Regions from separate parts of the Lysinibacillus sp. GW247-5R2A genome, predicted to be linked through region 2. Evidence: riboswitches for the same ligand, from Rfam matches in the RefSeq annotation. Region 2 holds a riboswitch; each other region holds the start of a gene.
What was found. Region 2 has a riboswitch for S-adenosylmethionine ahead of AC07YC_RS07240 (YezD family protein). Riboswitches for the same ligand answer to the same signal wherever they lie in the genome.
Positions count from the first base shown of each region.

Region 1: another riboswitch for S-adenosylmethionine. It lies ahead of metK (methionine adenosyltransferase); the one in region 2 lies ahead of AC07YC_RS07240 (YezD family protein).
Region 3: another riboswitch for S-adenosylmethionine. It lies ahead of AC07YC_RS20035 (bifunctional homocysteine S-methyltransferase/methylenetetrahydrofolate reductase); the one in region 2 lies ahead of AC07YC_RS07240 (YezD family protein).
Region 4: another riboswitch for S-adenosylmethionine. It lies ahead of AC07YC_RS18320 (O-acetylhomoserine aminocarboxypropyltransferase/cysteine synthase family protein); the one in region 2 lies ahead of AC07YC_RS07240 (YezD family protein).

Region 1 covers NZ_JBWKZL010000006.1:230,190-237,742, forward strand. The annotation lists gene mnmM (tRNA 5-(aminomethyl)-2-thiouridylate-methyltransferase MnmM) at 1-396, shown strand, start outside; gene AC07YC_RS11595 (alanine/glycine:cation symporter family protein) at 456-1,964, opposite strand; gene AC07YC_RS11600 (alpha/beta hydrolase) at 2,091-2,897, opposite strand; gene AC07YC_RS11605 (gamma carbonic anhydrase) at 3,032-3,544, shown strand; gene metK (methionine adenosyltransferase) at 3,715-4,911, opposite strand; SAM riboswitch class I at 5,195-5,313, opposite strand; gene pckA (phosphoenolpyruvate carboxykinase (ATP)) at 5,707-7,293, shown strand; gene AC07YC_RS11620 (alpha/beta hydrolase) at 7,381-7,553, shown strand, end outside.
Region 2 covers NZ_JBWKZL010000003.1:262,269-269,821, reverse strand. The annotation lists gene AC07YC_RS07265 (DMT family transporter) at 1-734, opposite strand, end outside; gene AC07YC_RS07260 (LysR family transcriptional regulator) at 869-1,747, shown strand; gene AC07YC_RS07255 (phosphopantothenoylcysteine decarboxylase domain-containing protein) at 1,822-2,487, shown strand; gene AC07YC_RS07250 (TetR/AcrR family transcriptional regulator) at 2,599-3,201, shown strand; gene AC07YC_RS07245 (DUF418 domain-containing protein) at 3,185-4,279, shown strand; SAM riboswitch class I at 4,450-4,544, shown strand; gene AC07YC_RS07240 (YezD family protein) at 4,578-4,769, shown strand; gene AC07YC_RS07235 (flavin reductase family protein) at 4,854-5,339, opposite strand; gene AC07YC_RS07230 (VOC family protein) at 5,498-6,283, shown strand; gene AC07YC_RS07225 (cold-shock protein) at 6,387-6,587, opposite strand; gene AC07YC_RS07220 (formate--tetrahydrofolate ligase) at 6,801-7,553, shown strand, end outside.
Region 3 covers NZ_JBWKZL010000015.1:28,281-35,833, forward strand. The annotation lists gene metH (methionine synthase) at 1-1,051, opposite strand, end outside; gene AC07YC_RS20035 (bifunctional homocysteine S-methyltransferase/methylenetetrahydrofolate reductase) at 1,044-2,891, opposite strand; SAM riboswitch class I at 2,981-3,080, opposite strand; gene AC07YC_RS20040 (protoporphyrinogen oxidase) at 3,183-4,577, opposite strand; gene AC07YC_RS20045 (protoglobin domain-containing protein) at 4,768-6,060, opposite strand; gene AC07YC_RS20050 (SEL1-like repeat protein) at 6,687-7,553, opposite strand, start outside.
Region 4 covers NZ_JBWKZL010000012.1:110,430-117,982, forward strand. The annotation lists gene scpC (succinyl-CoA:acetate CoA-transferase ScpC) at 1-871, shown strand, start outside; gene AC07YC_RS18310 (DASS family sodium-coupled anion symporter) at 951-2,432, opposite strand; gene AC07YC_RS18315 (glycerol-3-phosphate acyltransferase) at 2,618-3,259, opposite strand; SAM riboswitch class I at 3,415-3,528, shown strand; gene AC07YC_RS18320 (O-acetylhomoserine aminocarboxypropyltransferase/cysteine synthase family protein) at 3,645-4,946, shown strand; gene AC07YC_RS18325 (hypothetical protein) at 5,277-5,663, shown strand; gene AC07YC_RS18330 (homoserine dehydrogenase) at 6,138-7,124, shown strand; gene AC07YC_RS18335 (MerR family transcriptional regulator) at 7,190-7,420, opposite strand.

The sequences.
Region 1 (7,553 bases), on a different contig from region 2:
CTACATCGTCTACTAGACCATGGTTTAGAACATCGCGCCCTTGTTTTAAATAAAGGGCATGAAGAAGTAGCCAATTTCGTACACAAGCCAGTAGCCGCAGCCATCTTTAATCTCGGCTATTTGCCGGGTGGCAATCATGATATTATTACCAAGCCTAGTACAACGATTCAAGCTATTGAAGACTTGCTTAAGCTTTTAAAGGTTGGCGGTTTAATCATCCTTGTTATTTATCACGGTCACCCTGGTGGCAAGGAAGAGCGAGATACTGTAATAGACTTTGTCAGCCAACTTCCACAAAAATATGTCCATGTCTTAAAATACGAATTTCTCAATCAGCAAAATGACCCTCCATTCGTCATTGCATTAGAGAAAATGAAGGATTATCCAAATATATAGACAATTTAAAAGGCTAACTAATAGTATCGTAGGAACTATTAGTTAGCCTTTCTCTTTACCTATTTATTTTTACGTTTCTCATTATAGTCTACCCAGAAATCTGCGCCTTTAATGCCTAGTTTACGAGGATCAAAGACAGGGTCTTTTCCTTCTTTTTTCTGTTTCTCGTAATCTTTTAAAGCAACGATGGCCGGTTTCATAATAATTAAAATGGCTAGAACGTTAATCCATACCATCAGACCAAGGCCTACATCCCCCATAGCCCAAGCAAGTCCAGACGTACGGATTGTGCCATAGAAAGCTGCAATTAAAATCGCTATTTTCGCAATCCAGATGAAGACCTTCTCGGTACTACCTCTAAATAAATACGCCACATTTGTTTCAGCGATATAGTAATACGCCATAATCGTTGTAAAGGCAAAGAAGAATAGTGCGATAGCTACAAATGGTGCACCAAGTCCAGGTAAGGATGATTCAACTGCATATTGCGTATACGCAGCACCTTCCTGAATACTCTTAGCAAATGTCATTTGCTCATCACCCGTTAAGCCGCCTTTATTGAATTCCCCAACATGGATAAATGGATCTGCTCCTTCGGCTGCCTTTTCATCTTGTACATTATACATACCCGTAAATAAAATCATAAAGGCTGTAGCTGAACAAATTAATAAGGTATCAATGTATACAGACGCTGCTTGGACAATCCCTTGTTTAGCAGGGTGGGATACTTCTGCTGCGGCAGCAGGATGCGCCCCAGTCCCTTGACCAGCCTCATTTGAATAGATTCCTCGTTTCACACCCCAAGCAATTGCGGAGCCAATAATACCTCCAAATATTTCTTGTGCTCCAAATGCACTTGAGAAAATTAAAGCGAAGACAGATGGTACCTCTGAAATATTCATAGCGATAATAATAATAGCCATAATAATATAGGCTATTGCCATGAACGGTACAATTACCTGTGCAGCGTTGGCAATCGATTTAACGCCCCCAATAATGATAGCACCAAGTAAAACGACAATAATTAGTCCTGTAATCCAAGTTTCAATACCGAAAGCGTTTTCAACAGCTCCTGCAATGGCATTCGATTGCACACCTGGCATAAGTATTAACATAGCAATTAAAGCAGCAATAGCGAAAATCACTGCAAACCATTTTTGACCCATTCCTTTTTCTATGTAATAGGCCGGTCCACCACGATATTCAGTATCTTTCTCTTCTTTATAGATTTGTGCTAATGTTGACTCTACATATGCGGTTGCCGCACCAATAAAAGCAATTGCCCACATCCAAAAGACAGCACCAGGTCCACCCATCCCAATAGCTGTTGCAGTACCAGCAATATTCCCTGTACCTACACGACCCGATAGTGCGATAGACATTGCTTGGAAGGAGGAAATCCCTTTTTCTGATTTCTCCCCCTTAAACATTAACACAAACATATCTTTAATAAGTCTTACTTGCAGGAATCTTGTAATGACTGAGAAAAAAAGCCCAATCAACAAGATACCATAGATAAACCAAGGTCCCCATAATATGTCATTCAATTTGCCAACAACTACATCCATCTTACCCCTCCAATTTGAATTACCTTACTTTAAGTCACTATATTATTACACTTTTCAGAAAATTACAATATTATATTCAAGTAACAATATTTAAGTAAGGATCCTATTATTTGGAAGGTGTCAAACCTATTTTATTATATATCCAATCCGTCTAAGAGCATTATTGATAAAATCTCGAATATACATAAAAATCTCTTCACGCTCTACTTCATGAAATAAATTATGATAACAATTTGCCCATTCTTTAAATTGAAACTCGGTTAGCTCTTGTTGATGAAGCCAATTGCGCATTTGTCGAGTTTCCGTTATTTTATCTTTTTCAGCTGTCATAATTAACATAGGCATATTAGGAAATTCATGCTTAGGTAGCATAACTAAATTTTTCATCATCTGTTGAAGCTCCCGATACCATTTTACTGAAACAACAGACATAAATGGGATATCATCCTTCATTTCCTCTCTACCCTCAACACTGCGCGTTAATGTCTCAAATGTCAGCTCATGCGTCAATTTAACATTTGCTGTTAAAGCACTCAAGCTCGTTAAAGCATTTGATAATTTACCTGGTAAAAGCTTCAAATGTAGCCAGGGTGATGTCAAAATAATACCAGCACATTCATACTTTTTCTTTTGCATGGTATGAAGAACTAAAGTAGCGCCTAGTCCATGCCCAATTACAAAGGTTGGTAAATTATATGAAAAGGCATTCTCAATGAGATTTCTTGTATATTTATTGTACAATTTGAAGTCCTCATCATGGACACGCGCAAATCTTGCATTGATGCCATGATTCGGTAGATCCCCCATGACTATGTGGAAGCCTTCCATTCTTAATTTTTCTATAAGCCATGCATACCAACGGTGGTTTTCATAAGCACCATGAAGAATAGCAATCACAGCCTTTGCTTGTCCATCAGCTTCCCATTTCCACATTCACATAGTCCTCCTAAAAAATAATTACAATTTGATTATATCGAAATAACAGCACATTTTAATTTTATATTTCCTTAAAGTTGCGTATTTGATACGATAATACTATATCTACAGAAAGAAAAGAGGCGATTCTCATGATTTATCCATTTAAAGATAAAACACCAAAGATCGATCCATCTGTTTTTATTGCCGATTACGCAACTGTTACTGGAGACGTAACAATTGGAGCTGAAACAACTATTTGGTTTAATACCGTAATTCGTGGCGATGTTTCACCAACCATTATTGGTGAACGGGTAAGTATCCAAGATCTTTGCTGCTTACATCAAAGTCCTAAGTTTCCACTCATTATTGAAGATGAGGTCACAGTAGGACACCAAGTAACTTTACATAGCTGTACCATTCGAAAAAATGCCTTAATCGGTATGGGCTCCATTATTTTAGACGGGGCAGAGATTGGAGAGGGTGCATTTATTGGAGCCGGAAGTCTCGTGCCTCCTGGTAAAGTTATACCTCCAAATAGCTTAGCATTAGGTCGTCCAGCGAAAGTTGTCCGAGAATTAAACGCTGAGGATAAAAAGGATATGGAGCGTATCGTACGTGAATACGTAGAAAAAGGTCAGTATTATAAATCTCTACAAAAATAAAAGCTTATAAAGAATTTATTCATTATAAAAAATCCCTCGCTTTCCATGACCATTGTTCAAGGATACAGGCGAGGCATTTTTGCAAAAAAACAAAAGGGGCAGAAAAGCCCCTTTTGTTCATCATACATTAGAATAATTTTCTAACGACTTCAGCACTTTAGCACAATAGTTTACAGATGTGCTTTTACGCGTAATGCGTCAGCTTTATCAGTTTGTTCCCATGGTACATTTAAATCTGTACGACCGAAGTGACCATAGGCTGCAGTTTGTTTATAAATTGGACGACGAAGATCTAGCATCTTAATAATACCTGCTGGGCGTAAATCAAATAGCTCACGTACCCATTCTACGATTTCGCTTTCCTTCACTTTTCCTGTACCAAATGTATCAACAGCAATGGAAACAGGCTGTGCAACGCCAATTGCATACGCCAGCTGTACTTCCGCGCGTTCTGCTAAACCAGCTGCTACAATATTTTTAGCTACATAACGTGCCGCATAGGCAGCTGAACGGTCAACTTTTGTGGCATCCTTACCTGAGAACGCACCGCCACCATGTCGTGCATAACCACCGTATGTATCAACAATGATTTTACGGCCCGTTAAACCAGCATCTCCTTTTGGCCCACCAATGACGAAACGGCCAGTTGGATTGATAAAGTATTTTGTGTTTGAATCTAATAATTCGCTTGGCACAACAGGGGCAATCACAAATTGTTTTAGATCAGCCTGAATTTGTTCAAGTGTTGCTTCTTCATCATGCTGTGTTGAAATAACAATTGTATCGACACGCACAGGTACGTTATTGTCATCATACTCAATTGTTACTTGTGTTTTACCATCTGGACGTAAATAAGCTAGCTCACCAGATTTACGAACTTCTGTTAAACGACGTGCTAACTTATGAGCTAAGCTAATTGGTAATGGCATTAACTCAGGTGTTTCATTACATGCATAGCCAAACATTAAGCCTTGGTCCCCTGCACCAATCGCTTCAATATCTGCATCTGTCATAGAACCCTCACGTGCCTCTAAAGCTTGGTCAACACCTTGAGCAATATCTGGAGATTGCTCACCAATTGCTACAAGTACCGCTAAGTTTTCAGCATCAAAGCCATATTTCCCACGTGTATATCCGATTTCCGCCACCGTATCACGTACAATACCTTTGATATCTACATAAGTAGAAGTAGTAATTTCTCCCGCTACTAATACTAATCCTGTTGTTACAGTTGTTTCACACGCTACACGTGCATTTGGATCTTCTGCTAAAATTGCATCTAAAATGGCATCCGAAATCTGGTCACAAATTTTATCTGGATGTCCTTCTGTTACACTTTCTGATGTAAACAGTCGACGGTTTGTCATTTAGTTTTCCTCCTATTACTCTTACAAAAAGTATTTGAATACGGTACTCATTACCCATGTCAAGTCCGCTCCTAAGGATTGAACTCTCAAGCCGCTGTTGTTGTCATTTCACTTAATGTGAAAAAATAACTGCTACTTTTAACACGAGGATTTCGAAAGATCCGTCATTATAATAAGGAAAGAACTACATATACTTACCTTTACATTGATTTTTAACAATAAAAAAATCCTTTACTCACGTTACTATACATGAGGAAAGGAATAATGACTTCGCTACCTTTCACTCTTATCGTTCAAGGGATTTTCCCTTGCATCAGGTTGGCACCAACGCATGTAGTGAAATAGTTCATGCAGGTTGCCGGGTTTCACAGGGCCTGACCCTCCACCAGCTCGGGATAAGAGTATCCGTTCAATTTTCATGTTACTGAAAAGGTCGAACGTTGTCAAATATTTTCTTATGTATTACTGTATAGATAAGGAAGGAACAAATATTCACCATAAAACTTTTCATTCTTGGGTGATGATGTAAATAAAAGAAAATTAATCCCTACAACATACCTAGCATCTTGTGGTAACATATGTGTGGCTCAAATTTTAGACAATTTACTGTAGCATTGAATGTTTTCTACTCGAAAAACATTATTTTTTGTCAGTTTATTGAAAAGTAATAAAAACTCTAAAATAATTTCTTAATTAGTATAGATTATTTAACCAATTGTGTTATACTATTTTTGAAATTAAGAAAAAATCCCTCTAAATCAAGGGAATACTATAAAAAAGGATGGTATTTAATCGATGAATTCAGTAGAAATTGCAAACGAACTGAAGGAATTATTAAGCGGCGGTAACATTAACGTTCAACTTTCAGTACCACAATTAGCAGAAAAAGCTACTTCTCGTGGTGAGGCAATGTTAACAGTAGATGGCGCAGTTCGTGCAGAAACTGGCAAATACACTGGTCGTTCACCTAAAGATAAATATACAGTAGAAGAAGAAAGCACAAAAGATCAAATTGACTGGGGTAAAGTCAATCAACCAATTTCCTCTGAAGTGTTCGATAACCTGTATGTAAAAGTAATAAAATATTTAAAAGAACAAGATGAATTATTTGTATTCAAAGGATTTGCTGGTGCTGACAAAGATTCACAATTAAGCATCCAAGTTATTAATGAATACGCTTGGCACAACCTTTTCGCTCATCAATTATTTATCCGTCCAACTAAAGACGAATTAGCTTCGCATGTTGCAGACTTCACTGTCATCTCAGCTCCTAACTTTAAAGCAGATCCTGCGGTTGACGGTACTGCTTCTGAAACATTCATCATTGTATCACTTGAAAAGAAAATTATCTTAATTGGTGGTACTGAATATGCTGGTGAAATGAAAAAATCTATTTTCGGTATTATGAACTACTTATTACCACAACAAGGTATCCTTTCTATGCACTGTTCAGCAAACGTTGGTGAAGCTGGCGATGTAGCATTATTCTTCGGTCTATCTGGTACTGGTAAAACAACATTATCCGCTGATCCAGACCGTAAGCTTATCGGTGACGATGAACACGGCTGGTCTGATAATGGTGTATTCAATATTGAGGGTGGTTGCTATGCAAAAACGATCAACCTTTCTGCTGAGAAAGAACCAGAAATCTACAATGCAATCCGCTTCGGCTCTGTTTTAGAAAACGTAGCTGTTGATCCAGAAACTCGTATTTGTGATTATGATGATGGTTCATTAACAGAAAACACACGTGTAGCTTATCCGATTCAATACATCGAAAACATTGTTGATCCTTCTGTAGCAGGTCATCCAAAAACAATCATCTTCCTAACAGCTGATGCGTTTGGCGTATTACCTCCTATCAGTAAATTAACAAAAGAGCAAGCTATGTATCACTTCTTAAGTGGTTTCACTTCAAAACTTGCTGGAACTGAACGTGGTGTAACAGAGCCAGAACCAGTATTCTCTACATGCTTCGGTTCTCCATTCCTTCCACTTCCTGCAACAGTTTATGCAGAAATGTTAGGTCAAAAAATTGACGAACATGGCGCACAAGTATTCCTAGTGAACACTGGTTGGACTGGTGGAGAATATGGTACTGGTAGCCGTATGAAGCTTTCTTATACACGTACAATGGTGCGCGCAGCTATCGATGGTCAATTAACAAATGTTGAAACGACACAAGATGCTGTATTTGGTTTACACATCCCAACAGCAGTTGAAGGTGTACCTTCACAAGTGTTAAATCCTCGTGAAGCATGGGCAGATAAAGCTGCATACGATGCAAAAGCTGCTGAACTTGCTGGCTTATTCAACGAAAACTTCAAGAAATTTGCAAACGTTTCTGAAGCCATCACTACACTTGGTGGCCCATTAAAATAACAACTAGAACAAGAAAAGGGAACGAGATAATTCGTTCTCTTTTTCTTTCCCATAAAACATAAATAAAGCTAATTTAGGGAGATACATATGAAAAGAAAATACAAATTACTAGTAGCAATCATTTCTATATTATTGGCATTATTTATTGGTGCTGGTTTTTTTGCAGGCAACTACTTTTATAATCTGGCATTAAATCCGGATACTGATAAATCAGCTGTTCTAGATGCCCCCCATAATTTAATTGATAGCAATTCAAATGA
Region 2 (7,553 bases):
GGTTCTAGTGAAAAAATGAGACCTGTATGTGTAGCAGAAGTATACTGTTGTGCAACAGTTTGACCAACGAAGCAAAACGCACTACAAATGATTCCAAGACCTAAAATAGCAATCCACGATGTCGTATTATTTGGTAACGTCGGTGTTTCAAATAATAATGTTAAGATTAGCGCATAAATGCCAGCGAAGCCTAATTGGTAAATACCATATGAAATAGACTCCACATTCCGTGTAAATGAACTGTTTAAAAGTAAATAAATAGAATAGCATAGCGCAGCGATTGCAACTAACAAATCTCCTTTATGGAAGGAGAATGAACCTTGTGCCGTTAACACTGTAATACCAATCATTGTACAAATAATCGCAAAGCTGACGGCTCTGGAAGGTAATTTTTTATCAATAAAGCTACTGAAAATCGGCACTAATACAACCGTTAGACTTAAAATAAAGCCTGCATTTGAAACTGAAGTGGACTGTAAGCCAAATAAGCTTAAAGCGAACACAATGAATAATAAAAATCCTTGGATAGCGGCATATTTTAAAGTCTTACCATCTACCTTAATCATCCGTTTATAAAAAATAAGCCCTGCTACTAAAAATGCGATGATACAACGCAATGCCACCACATTATAAACAGCCAATGTTTCAAGCCCCATGACCATAAAGGTATAAGATAGTCCCCAAAACATTGTGACAATAACCATCAATACATTTGCTTTTCCTTGGATACTCATTATGTTCACCTACCATCTGTGTACTAAAACAGTTTTTATACTAAAAATTACTATATATCTTGTCTTGAGATTAGTAAAACGAATGTTTATAATGATTAGTATTAAAAAAATTCATGTATGTAGAGGGATTGCTGATGAGCTTAGTGAAATATGAGATTTTAACAAAGGTAGCAGAGGTAGCAAGCTTTACAAAAGCAGCAGATGCACTAGGACTAACTCAGTCTGCTGTCAGTCACGCCGTGTCAAGTTTAGAAAAAGAATTTGGATTTGCGCTCATACATCGGAGTAGAGTGGGTGTCACACTGACAAGTGAGGGGCAAACCATGCTAAGGGCGATGCGTCAGGTTTTAGACGCACAGGAATTATTGCAACAAGAGGCAGCACATATTCATGGAGTCACAAGAGGAAACGTGCGTATTGGCGTTATTTCAAGTATATCTTCCAATTGGATGCCAGAAATTATTAGGATTATGGATAATCAGTTTCCTGGAATACAGGTGGAATTACGCGAGGGTGATTATTATGAAATTGAACAATGGCTACTCAGTGGGGAGATAGAGGCTGGGTTTTTAAATGGTCAAAAATCTGAGCAATATCAATATACGGAATTACAGCAGGACCCATTATTATGTATCGTTTCAGATCAAAGTCCACTATTTAATAAGTCTGAGATCGATATTGTTGATTTGGAAGATATGCCTTTTATTATGACTTCCTATAAAGGGACCAATGATGTCAAAGTTTTGTTGGAACAATATCATGTGAAGCCCAATATTCGCTTTGAGCTTTCAGAGGAGGTCGGCATTGTTTCCATGATTTCTCATCAGCTTGGGATTAGTATTTTACCCCAATTAGTCATTCAAACGTTGCCGCCTACCTTAAGAGCGATTCCTCTGAAGCAAGGTGCCTATCGTACGATTGGAATTGCGATGAAGCATAATGCATCACCTGTAACAAAGAAATTTGCGGAAATTTTAAGTGCATGGCTGATGGAACAAAAAAATGCACTATGATGGAATCTATTGATGCCTATCCTTGCATTACGGTAAAATAGTAGGTGTATATATTTTAGAAAATAGGTGAGTGGATGGGGACATTACAAGGTAAAACCGTACTCATTACAAGTGGGGGAACACTTGAAAAATGGGATCGTGTACGAGGGCATACCAATTTATCAAAAGGGACAATGGGCTGTTATTTAGCGGAGGCGGCACTCGCTGCTGGTGCTAATGTAGTATATATGCATGGTTATTTTGCACAGCTCCCAGTGAATCACGATCAAATGACATTGATTAAATTTGAGGGTATTGAGGATTTAGGAGAAAAGGTTCGTCATGCTGTCCAACAAGAGCGTGTAGATATCGTTATTATGGCTGCGGCTGGCTCCGATTGGGTCATTGATAAAGTATATGATCAATCAGGCAACTTGATGGAGGAAGCGGGGAAAATGCCTTCCGATGAGCCACCTATTATTCATTTTAAAAAGGCACCAAAAGTCTTAGGGCAAATTAAAGGCTGGCAACCGAATGTGACGTTAGTAGGGTTTAAGCTAGAAGCGACCGATGATGAGGAGTTTTTATTAGCACGGGCACGACTGCGAATGGAAACAGCCCATGCTCAATTGATGGTAGCCAACAGCTCTCAATCTTTATATGGCGGAGACGAGCCCCATTGGATTGTACCTGCTAATGGACAGCCTATGAAAGTAACGGGCAAGCAAAAAACAGCCGAAGCTTTAATGAGGTATTTATAGCATCAATAAATGTGAACTGTGTAGAGAAATATTTCTACACAGTTTTTTCTTGTTTAAAAGAGGAGTATCATTTAATGTTTACTTAACGGTCGGTAAAAAAGGAGAATGATGATGGGGAATAAGGAACAAACTTTTCAAAAAATTATAGAAGTTGCTTATGTGATGTTTGCAGAAAAAGGGTTTGAAAAAACAAGCTTAGCCATGATAGCTGCAGAGGTCGGTATATCGAAACCAGCCATTTATTATTATTTTCAATCAAAGGATCAATTAATCACTTACTTATTTGATGAACTGTATAAAGTAATTCAACAGGATGTCGCTGTGGATTATATAGAGCTTTCTCGCGTTAATTTCAAGGAGGAATTACTAGAGCTGGGCTATAAGTCTATTGAGGCGCAGGGCAAGGATCCTTATTTTAATAAAATATTTAACCAATATGTACTATTAGCAGCTCGCGATGAAAGCTATAAGAAGCAATTAGAAGAGCTAGAAACCAGCTTTTTAACAAGCTTTGTGGAAGTCCTACAATATGGCGTGCGGCTAGGGGTTCTAGAGGATACTCCCACTATAGAAGCAAAGGCACAGATGCTGGCCTTGGTCTATGATAATATCGGTAATTTCATATTAACAGGTAACCAATTGGACTACAGAGCTATTTGGAAGGAGGCTGTGTATAGCGTTATCCAAGGAGGCGAAGATGGGAAAAAGAGATGATGAACAGCGCATTGAAGGCCTTGATTTTGCAAGAGCTCTCGCCATGTTTGGTATGTTCATTGTCAATTTTGGAGTTGTAACGGGTTCTACAACGAATGGTTCAACATGGTTGATGGCCTTACAACATCTATTTGAGGGGCGTGCCTCGGCCGTATTCGTCATGCTAGCAGGAATAGGAACAGCTTTAATGACTCGTCAGGCTAGAGAGACTAAGGACCCAATACTTCTTCGCAAGAATCGACTTACTTTGTGGAAGAGATCGTTTTTGTTATTCGTGATAGGGATAGTCCTATATACAGTCGGCTGGACAGGAGATATCTTACATTATTATGGCGTCTATATGTTTGTTGCCGCATGTTTGATTGCCCAATCCAAGAAAATGATGATGTTCATAATCGGTGGCATCCTCATCCTTTCACAGTGGCTCCAAATTCAATTTAATTACCTTGCTGGGTGGCATCCAACATATGTATTACTAGTGTATCTTGATTTTTGGACACCGGCAGGATTTATAAGAAATTTGATGTTTAATGGCTATCATCCACTATTTCCCTGGATTTGTTTCTTTCTAATTGGCATGGTAATCGGCACATTAGATTTAACTAATCGTTCATTACGAAAAATCTTATGGGTAATGGGCTTATTGCTAGTCATAATGACGGAGATTTTTTCAACGCTATTTATTAAGATGACAACGATCCATTTATTAGATGTAGAGAGTGCATTGTATTTATTTGATACGGGACCGATTCCACCGAATATGATGTATGTTCTATCTAACTCGGCGTCGGCAATTGTCCTTATTGTGGGCTCCATCTATCTTGTTGAGACATATAAAAATAAAGTAATTGAAGCTTTGATCTTTACGGGACAACTGTCTTTAACGCATTATGTCGGCCATGTTTTTATTGGCATTGGCATATTAATTGTTTGCCAAAAGTTGGAGAACCAGACGCTTACTTTTTCCATGCTCTATGCCTGCTGTTACTTTGTAGGATGTGTGCTTGTTTCTGTCTGGTGGAGAGCTAAACATCGTCGGGGTCCCCTTGAATTCATGATGAGGAAATGGAGTTCGTAATAAATTAATGGATTGCCATCTATTTCTCGTTGATTAGGCATAAAATACTTTAGAAATAGATAGTCTACTAATCTAAAATGATCATTACAAAGTATTCAGCTAGGTTTTCTAATATTTTATATTGACAATCTTATAACAGAATTATAGAATTATTTTCAAGAAACGCAGTACTCTTATCAAGATAGGTGGAGGGACTTGGCCCAATGAAGCCTCGGCAACCGAAACATAGGTGCCAATTCCAACAGATGGATCTGAGAGATAGGAGGGGCTATCAATCAGTTTGATGCATTGGCCTCTTTTGTACAACAAGGATGAAAAAGAAGGGGTGTATCGTATGGCTCAGTCGGCAAAGGTAGAAGATAAGAAATTAGAGGCTATTGCAAAGGCCATTCAAAATCTTGAATTTGGTGAAGTGCATATTACGATTCAGGATGGTGTAATTGTTCAAATTAATAGGCTTGAAAAGCAGAGATTTCCTCAGAGGAAATAAAGGATCATTTCAGTTGAACGATGTGAAAAGGCCACCAATAAGCATGGTTTTCGTTGCTTACAAGTGGCCCTTTTTTTATGGCAATTAGCTATAGAAGCTTTTTGGAATCTGACCGATATGACGGCGATGATAGAGAAGCGGCTCCTTTTGAGAGTTTGTAATATCTAGCACCTGGCCAATAAAAATAGTATGATCACCTGCATCTATTTGCTGAAAGGATTTACATTGTAAAATAGCTGCTGTATCATGTAAAATCGGTAGTCCTAAAGAAGAAGTAGACCATTTTGCTTGAGCAAAGCGATCTGGGACTTTACTTGCAAATAATGTACATAATTGCTCTTGATCACTTGCTAAAATATTGACAGCGAATTTCTCCGCGCTCATAAAGTAAGGATGAAGCTGAGATTTTTTATCCAGTGACCATAAAATAAGTAGTGGGTCAATGGAAACAGATGCAAAAGAATTGACTGTTAAGCCAATTGGATTCGTTTCATGACATGCTGTAACAACTGTTACACCTGTAGGATAGTTACCTAATGCCAATTTAAAAGCAGCAACATGATCTGTCATTCAAATCACCTCTTTATAGTTAGTAATAAATTAGTTAACGGAGTTAGTAGGTAAATGGCACTTTTTTTCATACCATATAGTAACTCCTTTTCTTAAGTAAATATTAAATCAATTACACATCCAGGTAAAGCTAGTGGGGGAAAGAAAGGGGAATTGCCATGACTTTATATTTTGATCATCTGGTACATCAAGTAGAATCACCAGAAAATATAAAGGTTTTCTTCAATAAACGAAATGTTCATACAGTGAACGGTGGTCAACACACGATGTGGGGGACTTACAATACACTAAGTTATTTTGGCTTAAGCTATATTGAACAAATCGCAATTTATGATCGTGATTTATTTGAGCAAGCGGCCCTGTACCCATATTCCCTACATTATACGTTTAAACGTGATCATGAGCGCCAAGGATTTTCACGAATTGCCTTGCGCACCAATAATATTGAAGACGAGGGTCAACGATTGCGTGCATTGGGCTATGAAGTATATGGTCCCGATGCTTGTAGCCGCACAAGACCAGACGGCACGATAATCGAATGGAAGCTATTACATTTTGGCAGACCTGGCCTTTCAGTGGATTTTCCATTCTTAATTGAATGGGCAGATGGAGATGAGGAGCGTTTGGCTCAATTAAAGGCTAGTGGTGCGATTGATGAAAAACAAGCCATTACAATGGAATCCATTCAGTTTTTTGTCAAGGATGTGGAGGAGACGGTGCTGCTTTGGCAGAAGGTTTTACAACTTCCCGAGTTTGAGCAGCATGAGCAGTTTATGTCTCTACAGCTACCGAATATGCGTTTGGATTTTTATGAGGAAGCCTCAGCATCTAGCATGACGCTCGGTCATTTAAAAGAAGGGCCAATCGGTGTAACATTGAAGGATCCACATCGAACAAAGGAAACATTAGTGTGTCCAGGTGCTTTTTATTGGATTAATAAATAAATTAAAAATCCACTTCAATCGTTGAAGTGGATTTTTATGTGCAAACATGCAAAAAGTGGATTGAGCCATTTTCAAATACTTCATCCACTTACTATATTCTAGCTTATAATTTTACAACATTTGATGCTTGCGGGCCGCGATTGCCTTCCACAACATCAAATGAAACCTTTTGACCTTCATCAAGTGTACGGAAGCCTTCCTCCTGGATGCCCGTAAAATGTACAAATACATCTTCTCCATCATCACATTCAATAAAGCCATAACCCTTTTCATTATTGAACCACTTTACGATCCCATGTTGCATAAGCATTCGCCTCCAATGCGCTTGAAAGTAAAATAAAGTTAAAGAAGTCGTGCTATCAATGAGAAAATGTGAAAAAATTGCATTTTCTCTTAGAACATACATGAATTGAACAAAAATGTCAATTGATTGTCGGAATGCTAGCATATCTGACTTTCTTTTTTTTCACAATTAAGACTATAATGGAAATGAAAAACATAGAAAGTAGGATGCCAAATGACAACGAAAAATCAACCATTAACAGATTTAGAAATCGCGAGTCAAGCAGTGATCAAACCTATTACGGAAATTGCCAATGCTGCAGGTATTCCAGAGGATGCTCTTGAGCAGTATGGCCGCTACAAAGCGAAGATTGACCCATTAAAAATTACAGCTCAAGGTGAGGACGCAAAGGTTGTATTAGTGTCAGCTATTAGTCCAACCCCAGCAGGTGAAGGGAAGTCGACTGTGACTGTAGGACTAGCTGATGCCCTTCATCAATTAAATAAGAAAGTGATGGTAGCTTTACGTGAACCATCTCTTGGTCCAGTAATGGGCGTAAAAGGTGGCGCAACAGGCGGAGGCTATGCACAGGTAGTACCAATGGAGGATATTAACTTACACTTCACTGGTGACCTTCATGCGATAACAACAGCTAATAATGCTTTATCCGCATTTATTGATAATCATATCCACCAAGGGAATGTCTTAAACATTGATCCACGACGTATTATTTGGAAACGTGTGATGGACTTGAATGATCGTTCATTACGGAAAGTGATTGTAGGATTAGGAGGGCCTGTTCAAGGCATGCCACGTGAAGACGGCTTTGATATTACGGTTGCCTCCGAAATTATGGCAGTTTTCTGTTTAGCAACAAGCATTGAGGATTTACGCGAGCGCATCGCCAGCATTGTAATTGGCTACACATTTGAGCGCGAGCCTGTTTTTGTGCGTGATTTACAGGTAGAGGGTGCCTTAACATTATTA
Region 3 (7,553 bases), on a different contig from region 2:
ATTTACGAGAACCAATAACATTTGTTCTTTCCCCAATAAATAGCGGGCGCATAGAATCATCGTATAAAAGTGGCTCGATACCTGATACAGCGTGACCATGCGTTTTTTCTGGTAGCTGACGAGGCTTTTCATCTTTTAAAATTTCACGTAGAGCCGCAATATGTGCTGGAGTTGTACCACAGCAACCACCCACAATATTGAGCCAACCCTTTTCTGCAAATCCTTTTAATTTTTGCGATAAAGATTCTGGAGACTCATGATAACATCCTTCTTCATCTGGCAAGCCTGCATTCGGATAACAGCTAATATACCCCGTTGACAGCTCTGCTAATGAGCGAATATGATCCGTCATAAATTCAGGTCCCGTCGCACAGTTTAAGCCCACCGATAATGGTTGAATATGCTCGATGGAAATATAAAAGGCATCAATGGTTTGCCCTGCAAGAGTAGTCCCCATAGGCTCAATAGTTCCAGAAATCATCACAGGTAACTCTTTACCGGTTACCTCGAAAGCACGTGTTACTCCAAGGGTACCTGCTTTCACATTTAACATATCCTGACTTGTCTCTAGCAATAGCACATCTGCCCCAGCTTCAATCAATGCTTTTGCCTGCACAAAGAAATTTTCTTCTAATTCATCAAATGTAATACCACCTGTTACTGACAACGTCTTCGTTGTTGGGCCCATTGCGCCTGCAACGAAGCGGGGCCAATCGGAAGTCGTGTAATTGTCAACTGCTTGACGAGCAATTTCGACTGCACGTTTATTAATTTCTTCTGCTTTTGCACCTAGATCATATTCATTTAATACAAGAGGTGTTCCACCAAATGTATTTGTACAAATAATATCTGCCCCTGCCTCTAAGTACTTATGATGAATTTTCTCAATGATATCTGGTCTAGTAAGTACTAGATTTTCATTACAGCCATCTAGATCCTCCCCACCAAAATCATCTGCTGATAAGTTTTCATTTTGCAGCATGGTTCCCATTGCGCCATCGAGAATTAATATTCGTTTATCAAGTTGTTCTTCTATCAAGTGCTTAGCCATTTATACTTACCCCTTTTTTCTGTTCATCCAATTGCTCTATATATTTCATTAATTCTAATGTCACATCGTAGCGTAAAAATGGTGTAATAAGGTAAATGCCATTGAAATATTGCGCGGCCACCTCTACTAATTCCTTGGCAATTGCAATGCCCTCAAGTGTGGCGCGTCCCTTATCTTCACCACATGCTTTCATCCTTGATAAAGCATCTTCAGATAATTTTATGCCTGGCACCTCATGATGTAAAAACTCTGCACTTTTATAACTCGTAACAGGCATAATGCCAATATAAATCGGTGCTTGTAAATGCTTCGTTGCTTCATATATTTCTATAATTTTTTCCTTTGTATAAACAGGCTGTGAAATGAAATAGTCTGCCCCATGCTCAATCTTTTTTTCTAAGCGTGCCACAGCACGATCTAAAACACGAACATTTGGGTTAAATGCAGCAGCCACAGAGAAGTTAGCCTTTTTCCGAAGTGGTTTCCCTGAGAAAGAGACTCCTTCATTTAATTGTTTAATTAATTGGATAAGCTCCATCGAGGAGACATCATAGACACTAGTGGCACCAGGAAAATCTCCAACCTTCGTTGGGTCTCCTGTAACAGCTAGCACATCATGAATACCTAAGGCATTTAACCCCATTAAATGTGATTGCAGACCAATTAAATTACGATCTCGACAGGTAATATGTGTAAGGGGGCGTACGCCATTAGTACTTTTCAATAAAGCCCCCATTGCAATGTTGCTAATACGTGGGGATGCCAATGAATTGTCTGCCATCATAACTACATCGGCACCTGCCTCATATAGTTGCTTGGCCCCTTCCAGAAATCCATCTATTTCTAAGTGTCTAGGTGTATCCAACTCTACGATGACCGAGCGTTCACGCTTTACTTTTTCATGAAGTGGTTCATATTTAGCTGGCTCGGCATCACGAACAATCTCAATCTTTGCAGGCTTCGCATGCTTTTCACTAACTGGTGATAGCTCTTCTAAATACTTCTTTGCGGCTGCAATATGCTTTGGTGTCGTACCACAACAGCCCCCAATTAAACGAACACCCTGATCACGGAGCTCAACAGCAGCGCGACCAAAATAATCAGCCTCCGACTCATAAACAACACGCCCGTCCTCTAAATCTAATAGCGAAGCATTTGGATAGGCTGACATAAATGCCTTTTTCGGAAGTTCTACCCCCTCAAACGCTTGAATCGTATGATATGGACCAAGACGACAATTGACACCAACAATATCTGCACCAAGAGTCTCTAATTCATGTAGCGCATTGTTTAAAGACATACCATTTTGTAAAACACCAGGCTCATGCATAGATACTTGAGCAATTATCGGTATATTAGTTTTGGCGCGTAGCATGTTTAATGTCGCTGTTAATTCTTCAAAATCATAATAAGTTTCGAGTAAAAGACCATCAGGATTTCCTGCAAGTAACACACTTGCCTGCTCATCAACGGTCGCTAATATGTCATCTAATGTTGCATCGCTTTTACGAATGCCACGAATACCACCAATCGTTCCTAAAACAAATTGACCGCCATCCGCTGCTGCTCGCTTGGCAATAGTAATAGCTGCTTCATTAAATTGTTGGACACTTGATTCTAGTCCATAGCGAGCTAATTTAATGGCATTGGCACCGTACGTATTCGTTTGAATAATATCAGCACCCGCTGCGATATATTCTCTATGAATCTTTTCAATTAATTCAGGTCTCTGAACATTCATTTCCTCATGACAATACTCCAATCCATAGCCATACAACACTGTGCCTATTGCACCGTCTGCCGTCAATACATGCGTTTTTAACCTTTCAAGCAATCCCATAAAACTAGCCTCTCTTCCTCTATTTCTGTATAATAAAAAGCCTTCTTTTATATAAAAAGAAGGCTTTAACGACTCATCATTATTGTTCCTTCTCATCTTCGACTCAACGGTCTTCTGGATTTAGCACCTGACAAAAAGTTGGTTGCTGAAGCTTCAATGGGCCAGTCCCTCTGCTTCTCTTGATAAGAATTATTAAGTATGAATTTTTTAAATAATTAAAAGAATCATATCGTTTACAGACGAATGAGTCAAGACTATTTCACATAACAAAGAAATTTTTCGTTTAAAAACTTAGAAATTGGATAGTTCCTCGGCAAGCTCTTCACCAATTTTTTTCCCATTTTGAATGCAAGCACCAATACCTACTCCAAAATACGAGCAACCCGCTATCGATAAATTCGGATAGTTTTCATTCAGCTCTAGTAGTAAGCCTTGCAGCGCTTCCCGGTGAGCTAAGTCATATTTAGGCATTTGATCAATCCACTTTGTGACATTCACAACAGTTGGCTTTTCATCAATTCCTAGGCTTTTGCGAACATCTTCTAATGCGACGGCTGCCAATTCGTCGTCAGTCATTTTACGTAACTGCTCATACGCCGGATTAATACTCTTATAGAATAGGCGAACAAGTAGCTGATTGTTTTTCGATGTATGCTTCCACTTGCGGCTCGTCCAAGTTGCTGCATTACAAGTGACATCAGAATTATGCGATACAATATAGCCTGTTCCATCCGCAGGTAAGTTTGCATCAGGCACATCAAAGCCTAGATAAATAGTAATGGCTGAAGCTGTAGTAAACTGATCAAAATAATGTGTTAAGGAGTCGTCCTGTAATATACTTTGAACCGCTTCATTCGGTAGCGCTAGAACAACATAATCCGCCTCAATGTTTTGACCATTTGCTAATGAAATCAAATACTGGTTCCCCATTTTTTGGACATGATTTGTGGCTACCCCTTTAATGATATCTACCTCTGTTAATGTCTGTTCTAATCGCTCAATTAAAGAGGATAATCCATTTTGAAATGAAATAAATTTTTTATTAGCAGCTTTAACAAATTGCTCACGATTCGCATCAAAACCTTTTATGATACTTCCATAGTCATTTTTATAGTCAATTAAATAAGGTAAAGTAGAGGCAATAGAAAGTTGATGTAAATCACCAGAATAGACACCTGCTAAAACAGGTGCAATTTGATTTTCCACAAGCTCTTCGCCAAGATAATAAGTTAAAAATTCCCCTATCGAGCTTTCTTTTGTAAAATCTGCATTGGGTAAAGTTAAATCTTTTAAAGCTTCTTGTTTGGCCTGATCAGAGATAAGAGTACTTTCCTCAAGTGAAGCCACACTCATAGGTATACCGAAAGTAGAATCCGCTGGAATGGCGTGCAGCTCGTTATTTGTATAAATATAGGATACACCTGTTTCGTTGTAAACGAGATGATCTTCAAAGTCTAGCTCCTGCACTAGCTCCATTACACCTTTATGGCGAGCTACGATAGAGTCAGCACCAGTTTCCATAATAAAACCTTGTTCATAGGCTGAATATAGTTTGCCACCTAAATATGTATTTTTTTCTACGAGCACTAGCTGAACATCTAAATTTTTTTCCTTCACTTGGCGTTGTAGATAATGCATTGTGCATAAACCAGTAATACCGCCACCTAATACAACAACTGTTTTCATAGTCAACCGCCCCTATTTTTAGTTCTGTCTACAGTATAAACTTATTTTCATTGAAAATTACGTTAAACCCTTTACAAATTTAGCAAAAATAGAGCTATCTCAACTGTGAGATAACTCTAGCTCCAAGAATTATGCTTACTAAACACACATTATAATGAGTACTATAGTGTTTAATATAGCTACTAGTGATCTAGCTTTTTAAATTTTGAGCAAAGCTAGCTAATTTTTCTGCTGAGTTCGTTACTTCAGTAAAAGAACTACCCAGCCCACTTAATATACCTGCGATTGCTTGTATTTTCGTCGCCATGCAATCATTTTGATCTTTTGCTTCTGTCATTGCCCCTACTATATTTGTAAATTGTCCTTCTGTGTGTAACATATTATCCTCACCAGATGCCACTTCATCTTGGATATGAATGAGAGATTGCTCTAATTTCCCAGTGCGTTCACTCGTTTTTTGCAACAATAATGCAACAGCGGTGACAGATTCCTTTGTTTGAATGGATAATTTACGTACTTCATCAGCTACTACACTAAACCCCTTCCCTGCTTCTCCGGCACGGGCTGCTTCAATAGCGGCATTTAAGGCCAATAAATTGGTCTGATTGGCAATATTGGTAACGACACTCATAATCGTTTCCATTTCCTTCGACATATCAGACAATTGTTCAATATTTTCTTCTATATCATGAAGAGATTGAATAATATTATGCATATTTAATGATTGTTTCTTTAAACATTCACGTCCATCCAGTGCTTGGTTTTCAGCCAGAGTAGACACCTCTAGCGATCTCTTTGCCAATTGTTCAATATCCCCAGACTGCTCGCTTAGTCTGCAAAACGAATTATTGGTTTCCTGTGAAATGGTCGCAAGCAATTCAGAGGATTGTACAATTTGTCGTTCAATTGCTTCTTTTTCTTGTTCCATGTTTTCTTTATGCTGTTCAACTGTATTTTCATATGCCTCTAAAACAAGCTGCTGCTCGAAGTTACAAATTTTAGAAATGGCCCTTATTGTATTAAACTGATCTTGTGGATGATCAATATGCTGTTCAACCAAGTCTATAAATGAGAGAGATAAATCTTGGAACGCGCAAATATACCATTGTGTTCTAAGCCCAATATGTACGTGCACCTTTGCAATTTTCACACGCCTTTGGTAAAAATCCTCATCAATCGTTCCGTTAAACATTTCAATAATATGCTGTCGTAATGTTATTTTAAGCTTTTCTACAGAACTATGATGACTAATAATATTTACCAAATGTTGTTCGGTACCGATCATATTGTAAAAACGGTTTACGATGTGATCAACATTGTCCATAACATACGGCTGGAATGCTTTTAAATATTGTAAGTCTCGCTTCGTTACATTTAGCATTTCAATTTGCTTCACCATTAATTGGCGATTAGACAGCTCCATTTTCACCGTATATTGCTGTAAATCCAACGCCTTCGTCTTACTCTGTTTTTGAAAAATCACTTATCTTCCCTCTTTCGTTCCGTTTACTTTATCAGGCTGAGAAACAACAAATACCTTTTAGCATATTGATTGATACAACAAAAAATACCGATTCATAAGCTGACCCTATTACTATGATCCCATTTGCCTCAGCTATTTCATTTGTCACACTGCTTCCTCCAAAAGCAGCCACACATTGTTCTATCATGAAAAAAGGTGAATTGCACTCAACTAACAGATTTTCTCTATACATTGACTACAGTCGATTTATTTATGTATGTTTCATTTCAAAATTACTCATTTACCTTAAACATTTTAAAAATTACTGTCAATTTTATTTATACCATAATTTTACATAATATGTATATAAAGTCCTTACTGCTCCATTGTCTGAATTTCATCAAAAAAAAGCTACCACAATATTATTGGTAGCCTTTTGTTTCATTTGTTTGTTTGATTATGCTTATTTTTTTTATCTTTTTTCTATTTTTCAATCGTTCATCATTAAATTTCACTATATTAATATTTTATACCCTTATTCTAAATAATTATAAATACTCATAAATAAACCCTCATGCAATACAAAAGGATTATTAAGTTAGACCATATAAATAATCTTAATGAACCATGAAATTTTAATATAAAATTTACAATTCCTTAAGTTCTTCTACTAATTTTGCGGCTTCTTCTATGCCAGCATCTGCAGCAAGTCCATACCACTTAATAGCCTCCTTCAGATTTCTGGCGACTCCCTCACCTTTATTATATATATGACCTAGCTGTAGCTTTGCATCTGCATCCCCTTGCAGAGCAGCCTGTTTAAACCAATGAATGCCCTTTTCAATATTTCGAATGCCTGTTAAGCCTTTACTCCAAATAAAACCTAAATCATAAAAGGCATCGATATGAAATTGCTCTGCTGCTCTTTCATACCAAAATAAACCTCGATTTATATCTTTTGCTTGATCAAGACGCCCCTCTAAATAGATACCGCCTAGATGATACTGTGCTTCCACATATCCAGTTTCGGCAGACTTTTTATACGAATTAAAAGCTGCATTCGTATCTTTTTTAACTCCTAACCCTTGCTCATACATAATTCCTAGCGTAAACATAGCCTCCGCCACATTTTTACTAGCTGCAAAATCAAACCATTTTTTTGCTAGAGTAAAATCCTGCGGCACACCCTCTCCATTAAAGTACATATCCGCTAAATTATTGGCAGCATCGGCATGCCCCTGTAAAGCAGCCTCTTCATATAAAGAAAAAGCCTGAGTGTAATTCTCCTCAACACCGACTCCCTCAAAATAAAAATTCCCAAGCACATATTGCGCATCTGCATTTCCTTGGGCTGAGGCTAATTCGAACCATTTTAATGATTTTTCAGGTTGAAAACAATTTCCCTCCTTAGCATTGTAATATTCCCCTAGCTGATATTGTGCATCCGTGTCCTGATCCTCAACCGCCTCTTTATATAAATCAATCATTACCTCATGATCTAAGTCTTCTTCATC
Region 4 (7,553 bases), on a different contig from region 2:
CGTAGTTTCTGATATTTTAGATGCGCCATCAACGATCGTTCCTGCTGATGAGGAAACGGATATTATGGCTAATCATCTGTTAAACTTCCTGCGAGAAGAGATTAAAGTTGGCCGTTTAACAACAAGCTTGCGTCCAATTCAATCTGGGGTTGGTTCAGTGGCGAACGCAGTATTACTTGGTTTTAAAGATTCTGAGTTTGAGAACCTAGAAGTATTCTCAGAAGTACTTCAAGATGCAGTATTTGAATTAATCGATGCAGGAAAAGTGCATTTCGCTTCTGCTACTTCCATTACGCTCTCTGAACAAGTAGGAAACCGTGTTTATGGGAATTTTGACAAGTATGCGGATAAATTAGTACTGCGTCCACAAGAAATTTCTAACCAACCAGAAATTATTCGTCGACTCGGCTTGATTTCAGTGAATACGGCATTAGAAGTGGATATTTACGGAAATGTTAATTCTACACATGTTTCTGGCACTAAAATGATGAATGGTATCGGGGGATCGGGTGACTTTGCCCGCAATGCGCGCTTAGGTATTTTTGTGACTAAATCCTATGCTAAGGGTGGGAATATTTCGAGCATTGTCCCAATGGTATCGCATGTGGATCATACAGAGCATGATGTTGATGTTATCGTAACAGAGCAGGGAGTGGCTGATTTACGCGGGCTTGCTCCGAAAGAACGTGTAGGTCTAATGATTGATCATTGTGCACACCCTGATTATCGTGAGCAGCTATGGCAATATTTTAACGACGCTAATGAGGCAACTGGTGGACATCATACGCCGCATGATCTTGAAAAAGCGCTGTCATGGCATGTCAATTACGCAAAAAGTGGAACAATGAAAGACCCAGCTTTATCAAAATAGAATTCTAATAAAAAGGCCTTGAAGGACAGCTGTTCCCTCAAGGCCTTTTGTTGTATAAGTTTAGCTAAGACGTTTGAGTTTAAAGTAGGCCAATCCATTTCCAATAAGTTGCAGAGAACAGCAAAATTAGGAGGAAGCCGAGAATCGTTAGTGGGATACCTGATTTCAGGAAATCCTTTGTTGTAAACGCTCCTGTACCATAGGCAAGCATATTTTGTGGTGCACTAATTGGTAATAGGAAACCAAAGCTAATAACAAATTGTTGTACAATAACAAAACCAACCTGATCAACATTAGCTGTTAATGTGGAAGCTAACACGATAAACACTGGTATAAGTGCAGAGGCTAGGCTTGTTGCACTAGCGAAACCTAAATGAATAAGAATATTAAATAATGTTACGATAGCAATTGTAGCAAGAATTGGCATAGTATCTAGACCGAGTGAACCAAATACTTTATCGGATAACCATGATGCACCTTTTGTATTCAGCAAAATAGTTCCGAGCATAATACCTACTGCAAATACAATGATTGTTCCCCAAGGGATATGAGGTTCAACTTCCTTCCATGAATAAACGCCGATTTTAGGCATTAGAAGTACAGCAATGGCGATAATTGTAACCGTTGTTGTATCAAATGGATGGAGCTTGCCTTCCGTTGCCCAGAAAAATAGTAAAACTAATGATGTAACGATCAATCGAATCTCAGGTGCTTTTAATGGACCAAGCTCAGCCAACTGTTTCTTGATGACTTCTTTACCACCATCAATATTGCTCGTCTCAGGCTTAATAAGCGTAATCATAATGAAAAATAAGGCTACTGACATAATAATCGAGAATGGGGCAGCATAAAGTAACCAAGCACCCCATGAAATATTCACATTAAATTGCTCTTGGATGAAATTCAAAGCAACCATATTTTGCGCTGCCGCAGTTTTAATACCGATATTCCAAATGGAGACGGCTTGTACAGAAGTAATAACGAGTAAAGCAGCAAGTCGACTATCACGTGGTAAACCGAATGCTGCGACCATTCCAAGAAGAATAGGGACTACTGCGCCAGCACGTGCAGTAGCTGAAGGAACAAAAAATGCAAGGGCAATTGAAACTAATATAGCACCGAAAACAATGGCTTTTGTTTTTGTTCCTACAAGTGAAAGAATCCAAAGAGCAAGTCGTTTATGCAAATTGGTAATTTGCATGGCTGCTGCTAGAAAAAGAGCCGCTGCTACTAGAGCCACGGCAGAGTTACTAAAACCACTTAATGATAGTTTTAAGGCGCTAGCAGTACCTAGTTGTGTTGTTGGATCATCCATGGATGGTGCAAGTCCTAATAAAACAGTGACGAGTGCAATAATCATTGCAGAGCTAACAGGATATGAAACGGCCTCTGTTACCCACAGGATAACCGCGAAAGCTAAAATGGCTAAAGCGCGCTGTCCAGCTACAGGTAGCTCACCGTTATTAGGTAAAAAAATAATGATAATTAATAAAGCGAAAGCCAACCCAATCCATAAAGGCTTTAAATTACGCTTCGTTGTTGTTTGTTTAGGTGAAGACATATTTTCTCATCCCTTCTACGTAAAAATGACGGTTATTATCCATAACATCGGTCAGTATAATGTTTTTTTAAGATAAGAATTCGTCCATTTATTGTTTAGAATGAAAGGAAGCGAAATATGTCTGTTTTACAGCTTTAATAGTAATTAAAGAGATAATTTGTGGTCATAAAAAATACAAATATCTCCTAAGAAATATTATTTTTTTTCTTGAAGGCAGCAGTAACTTTAGGCTCGGTTCCATTGATTAAACGTTGAATATTTTCAATATGCAAAATAATAGCAATAGCAAAAAGTAGAATGGCAATAATGGTCGGGCCAATCCCAGGAATCCATAAATAAGTAGCGGTACAAAAAACGAGGTAAAATTCTAATACCCCAACAATTAAATAGTTCGTTGCAAAAGATAAAATAACAAATAGAATAAGTGCAAATAAACCAATCTTCCAATCAACCGCCAGTAAAATTCCAATAATAGAGGCAGTCCCTTTTCCACCATTGAAGCCCATATAAAAAGGGAAGTTATGCCCCAAAATAACCCCTGCAGCTATCAAGTAGGTGAGGAGCCATGTTTGTTCTGCTGTTAAATGTGTTATATCTGTTAAATAAAAATGTGCACCGACGATGGCTACAACGCCTTTGCCAATATCGATAAGAGCTACTAAAACGCCATATTTCCAGCCGAGTGAAAGCGTAGCATTAGAGGCACCAGCATTGCCATGGCCAGCTTTTTTTAAATCAACCCCGGATAAAAATTGTGCCACTTTAGAGCCGTGAATACAGCCAATCAAATAGCCAACAACTAGAAAACAGATCACGGCTTTTACCATAAAAATACTCCTTTCAAATTTTTTTCTAAAATAGTGTATGCGTTCTTACTACGTAAAAGAGCAGACAGAAGTTTCGGAAAAAATAAAATTTAGCTGTTGACAGAAAAAAACTCTATGCTTATACTTTGTAACAACGATGGAAATTGAATCTCATACTCTTATCAAGAGCGGCGGAGGGATAGGCCCTATGATGCCCGGCAACCAGTAGGTGATGAACTTACTAAGGTGCTAATTCCTACAGATTCTTACTTGGATCTGGCAGATAAGGGGAGGAAAACTTGCAACCGCAACCCTCTTCTTAGCTGAAGAGGGTTTTTGTTTTCTACAGAAAAATCCTCCTCATCTCCGGTACCATCGTAAAAAAATAACCAAATGGAGGTACACAATGACAAATTTTAAACCAGAAACACTGCTGTTACATGGCGGTCAAGAACCAGACCCTGTGACGGGTTCTAGAACAGTTCCTGTTTACCGTTCAACTGCTTTCGTTTTTAAAGACACTGCTCATGCGCAACGTCTTTTTGCCTTAGAGGAAGCGGGAAACATTTACACGCGAATTACGAATCCGACAGTGGATGTTTTTGAAAAGCGTGTGGCTTTATTAGAAGGTGGAACGGCAGCAGTAGCACTTTCATCTGGTGCAGCAGCTATTGCATTTTCTATTTTAAATCTAGCTGGAGCAGGAGATGAAATTGTAGCAGCTAGTTCTTTATATGGTGGTACGTATAATTTATTCGCGAATACATTACCAAATTATGGTATTAAAACGATTTTTGTAGATGAAACAAACCCAGAGAATTTTAAGGCTGCCATTACTGATAAAACAAAAGCTGTCTTCGCAGAAGTTTACGGTAATCCAAGCTTAAAGGTTTTAGATATTGAAGCTGTAGCTAAGATTGCACATGACAACCGCTTACCTTTAATTATCGATAGTACATTTGCTTCTCCTTATGGTTCTACACCAATTGACTACGGCGCAGATGTGGTAGTTCACTCAGCGACGAAATGGATAGGTGGCCATGGGACAACTCTAGGCGGTGTTGTTGTAGACGCTGGTAAGTTTGATTGGACTAGTGGGCGATTCCCAGGTTTTACAGAGCCGGATGCTTCTTACCATGGTTTACGCTATGGAATCGATACAGCTTCTGCAGCATTTGCTACAAAGCTGCGTGTACAGCTGTTACGTGATTTTGGACCAACATTAAGTGCAGATGCAGCTTTCAATCTATTACAAGGTTTAGAGACGCTTCATTTGCGTATCCCTAAACACAATGAAAATGCTTTAGCTGTGGCTGAATATTTACGTAACCACCCATCTGTGGAGTATGTAAATTATAATGGCCTGGAAGATTTTCCAACACATGAGTTGGCGAAAAAGTATTTAAAAAATGGCTTCGGTTCAGTGCTTACATTTGGCATTAAAGGTGGACGTGAAGCAGGGCGAAAGCTTATTGATCATGTAAAGCTGTTTTCACATGTGGCAAATGTAGGAGATGCCAAGTCGCTAATTATCCATCCAGCATCTACTACACACCAACAATTATCAGCAGATGAACTAATTCAAGCTGGCGTAACCGAATCGCTCATTCGCTTATCAATCGGTTTAGAGGCAGTGGAGGACATCATTGCAGATTTAGAGCAGGCTATTACTCAGGCAACAGCAACAGAACAAACAGTAGAAGCTTAATATAGAATGACAGGCGAGTGTGGTAGCGTTTACGTATTTTCTCATTCGAATAGCCCCATTTGGTATACGTCAAACGTGCTACATTAACCAATTACCTCATCCGGTAATTATCAGAACCTTTTAAAAAAATAATACCGAGTAATTTTATATGCATTATTGACTTTATTAAAACCTTGTTATATACTTGGAATTAAGTTAAGTGTACGGAAAAACCTCGTTGAAAAGGTAAATGTTTTCATAAGTGCTCCCCCCACTTTTGAATAGATAGGAGAGTAGTTACATAGCCAGTGGCTACTCTTCAAAAAAACTGATGATAAAGGAGTGTTTAAAATGGGTAATCTCTATAGTGCGCAAAACATTGCATCTTATCTAATTTATGAACTAAATGAAGGTCATGTATTTGTTAACAATCAATCCATTCAACACATCCTTACATTAGTGGAATGTAAATGGCAGCAAGTTTTCGGTCATTCAGCGTATCAGGAACAGGTTTGCGCAGATGATATTGGCCATACGATTAAGGAAGTTTATGAGACATATGAGAAGTATGGTGTGAGCCACATCCAGCTTCCAGCAACAGAATTTTATTTGAAATATGGTACATTTCAATTAGTAGAACGTACGTATGCAATACCAAATTTTACAGAAGAAGAAATTAGTATTGTTCAACAAGCTTTAACACAATATCGTTTTCAATTGCTTTCAAAAGCGAGCTAAATAATCCCTCATATATTTAGGCTCATTCTCTGCTGCTACAGGGAATGAGCCTTTTTTTATAGTAGTTAAATTATTTAGCTGTTTTATGGGTGTCTGAACATACATATATATAATAGAAGAAAGACATCATAATTTGAGAGTAAAGAGTCAATATTTGTTCAAATCTTATGGATAAACTAAAAAAACGTATAGTAAAAGGAATGAAACCGATTTCTTTTGCACGTCTAGGGAAAACAAATGTCCTTCCTAGAAAGATTTTTCTTGTGTAAAGTATATATATGCGTTACAATTTTCTTTAAGTTAAATTTCGAATTATTTGAATTTGTATATGTTCTAACATGTACTGAATATCAAAATTTATCCAAAATAAAGGGTTGGCTAAGGCCTGCGGTTGGTGTCAAATGATTTGGCACAACCCCACGGAGAGTTTGGCTTGATGAAACTGCGGAATGTAAGTTGGAGGGAATAATAAGAATGGCAACTATAAAGGCAGCGATTTTAGGATTTGGAACGGTAGGTCAAGGGATCTATCATATATTAAATGAAAAGCGAGAAGATCTTAAAAATAAATTAGGCATTGAGTTGGAAGTAGCGAAAATTTTAGTAACAGATGCTAGCCGCGAACGTGTACTAGGCACAGCACATTTGATGACTACAAGCATGGATGATGTATTGGCTGAACCAGGCATGCAAGTAGTATTTGAAGCAATAGTGAATGAAGAGCCAGCATATAGCTATTTAAAGAGAGCGGTAGAGCATAAATGTCATGTTATTACTGCCAACAAAGTCATGTTTGCAAAGCGTGGATTAGAGTTACAAGAACTTGCAAAAGCAAATGGTGTCTTTGTAGGCTTTGAGGCGACAACTGCTGGAGGAGTACCTGTTATTAAAACGATGAAAAATATATTACTTGTTAATGATGTTAGTCGTATACAAGGTGTTTTAAATGGTACTTGTAATTATATTTTAACTAAAATGCGAGCAGAGGGCTGGTCATTTGATACAGCTTTAAAAGAAGCAAAAAGTTTAGGCTACGCTGAGGCAGATCCGTATAATGATGTTTCTGGTCAGGATGCCTTTAAAAAGTTAATGATTTTAAGCGCCCTAGCATTTGGAGAACAACCTGATTGGGCGGATGTAGAAGTTATCGGTATAGATAGTATTTCAGCTTCGCAGGTCCATGAGGCATGTGAAAAGGGTTTACGTTACCGTCATGTAGCTGAGGTGGAAAAATTAACTAATGGGAAAATTGTAGCAAAGGTCGGACCACAACTGGTGGATAAAGAACATCCACTTTATCCAGTCGATGATGTGTTCAATGCAGTTGCATTAGAAACAAATTATATTGGTACTTTAACCTTAGTAGGTCCTGGTGCTGGAATGTACCCAACAGCCAGTGTGATGGTAGAAGATTATGCTGAAATCATCGGGAAAAGGGCAGGCTTTGTTGTAACGATTTAATCATTATTATTTTATAAAGTTAACCCGCCATTCAACAATGATCTATTGATTGAATGGTGGGCTTTTTAATCCTCGTCTTTTACGTCAATATCCTCTGGTATCGGAGTAGATCTCCATATTTCAATCTCCTCTTTAATACGCTCCAATTGATTAAAATACGTACTAAATTGTCCACTATTTATGAGTATCATATTTCCATCGAAAACGGAACGGATGCGTCCCTCATAGACTAGGCGTATTATTTGTTCTTCAGGCATACCTAGTTCAATTGCTGTCTCTTCAATTGTTTTGTACATACAACTCGCTCCTTTATCTGTATTCATTATAACGCCCATTTAACCGAATGCATACTGGAGTGGATGAAAGAAAAAGTAAAAATGATAATTGTTTGATTTTGGATAAATATGTATGATTAGTATTGGAAGGAAG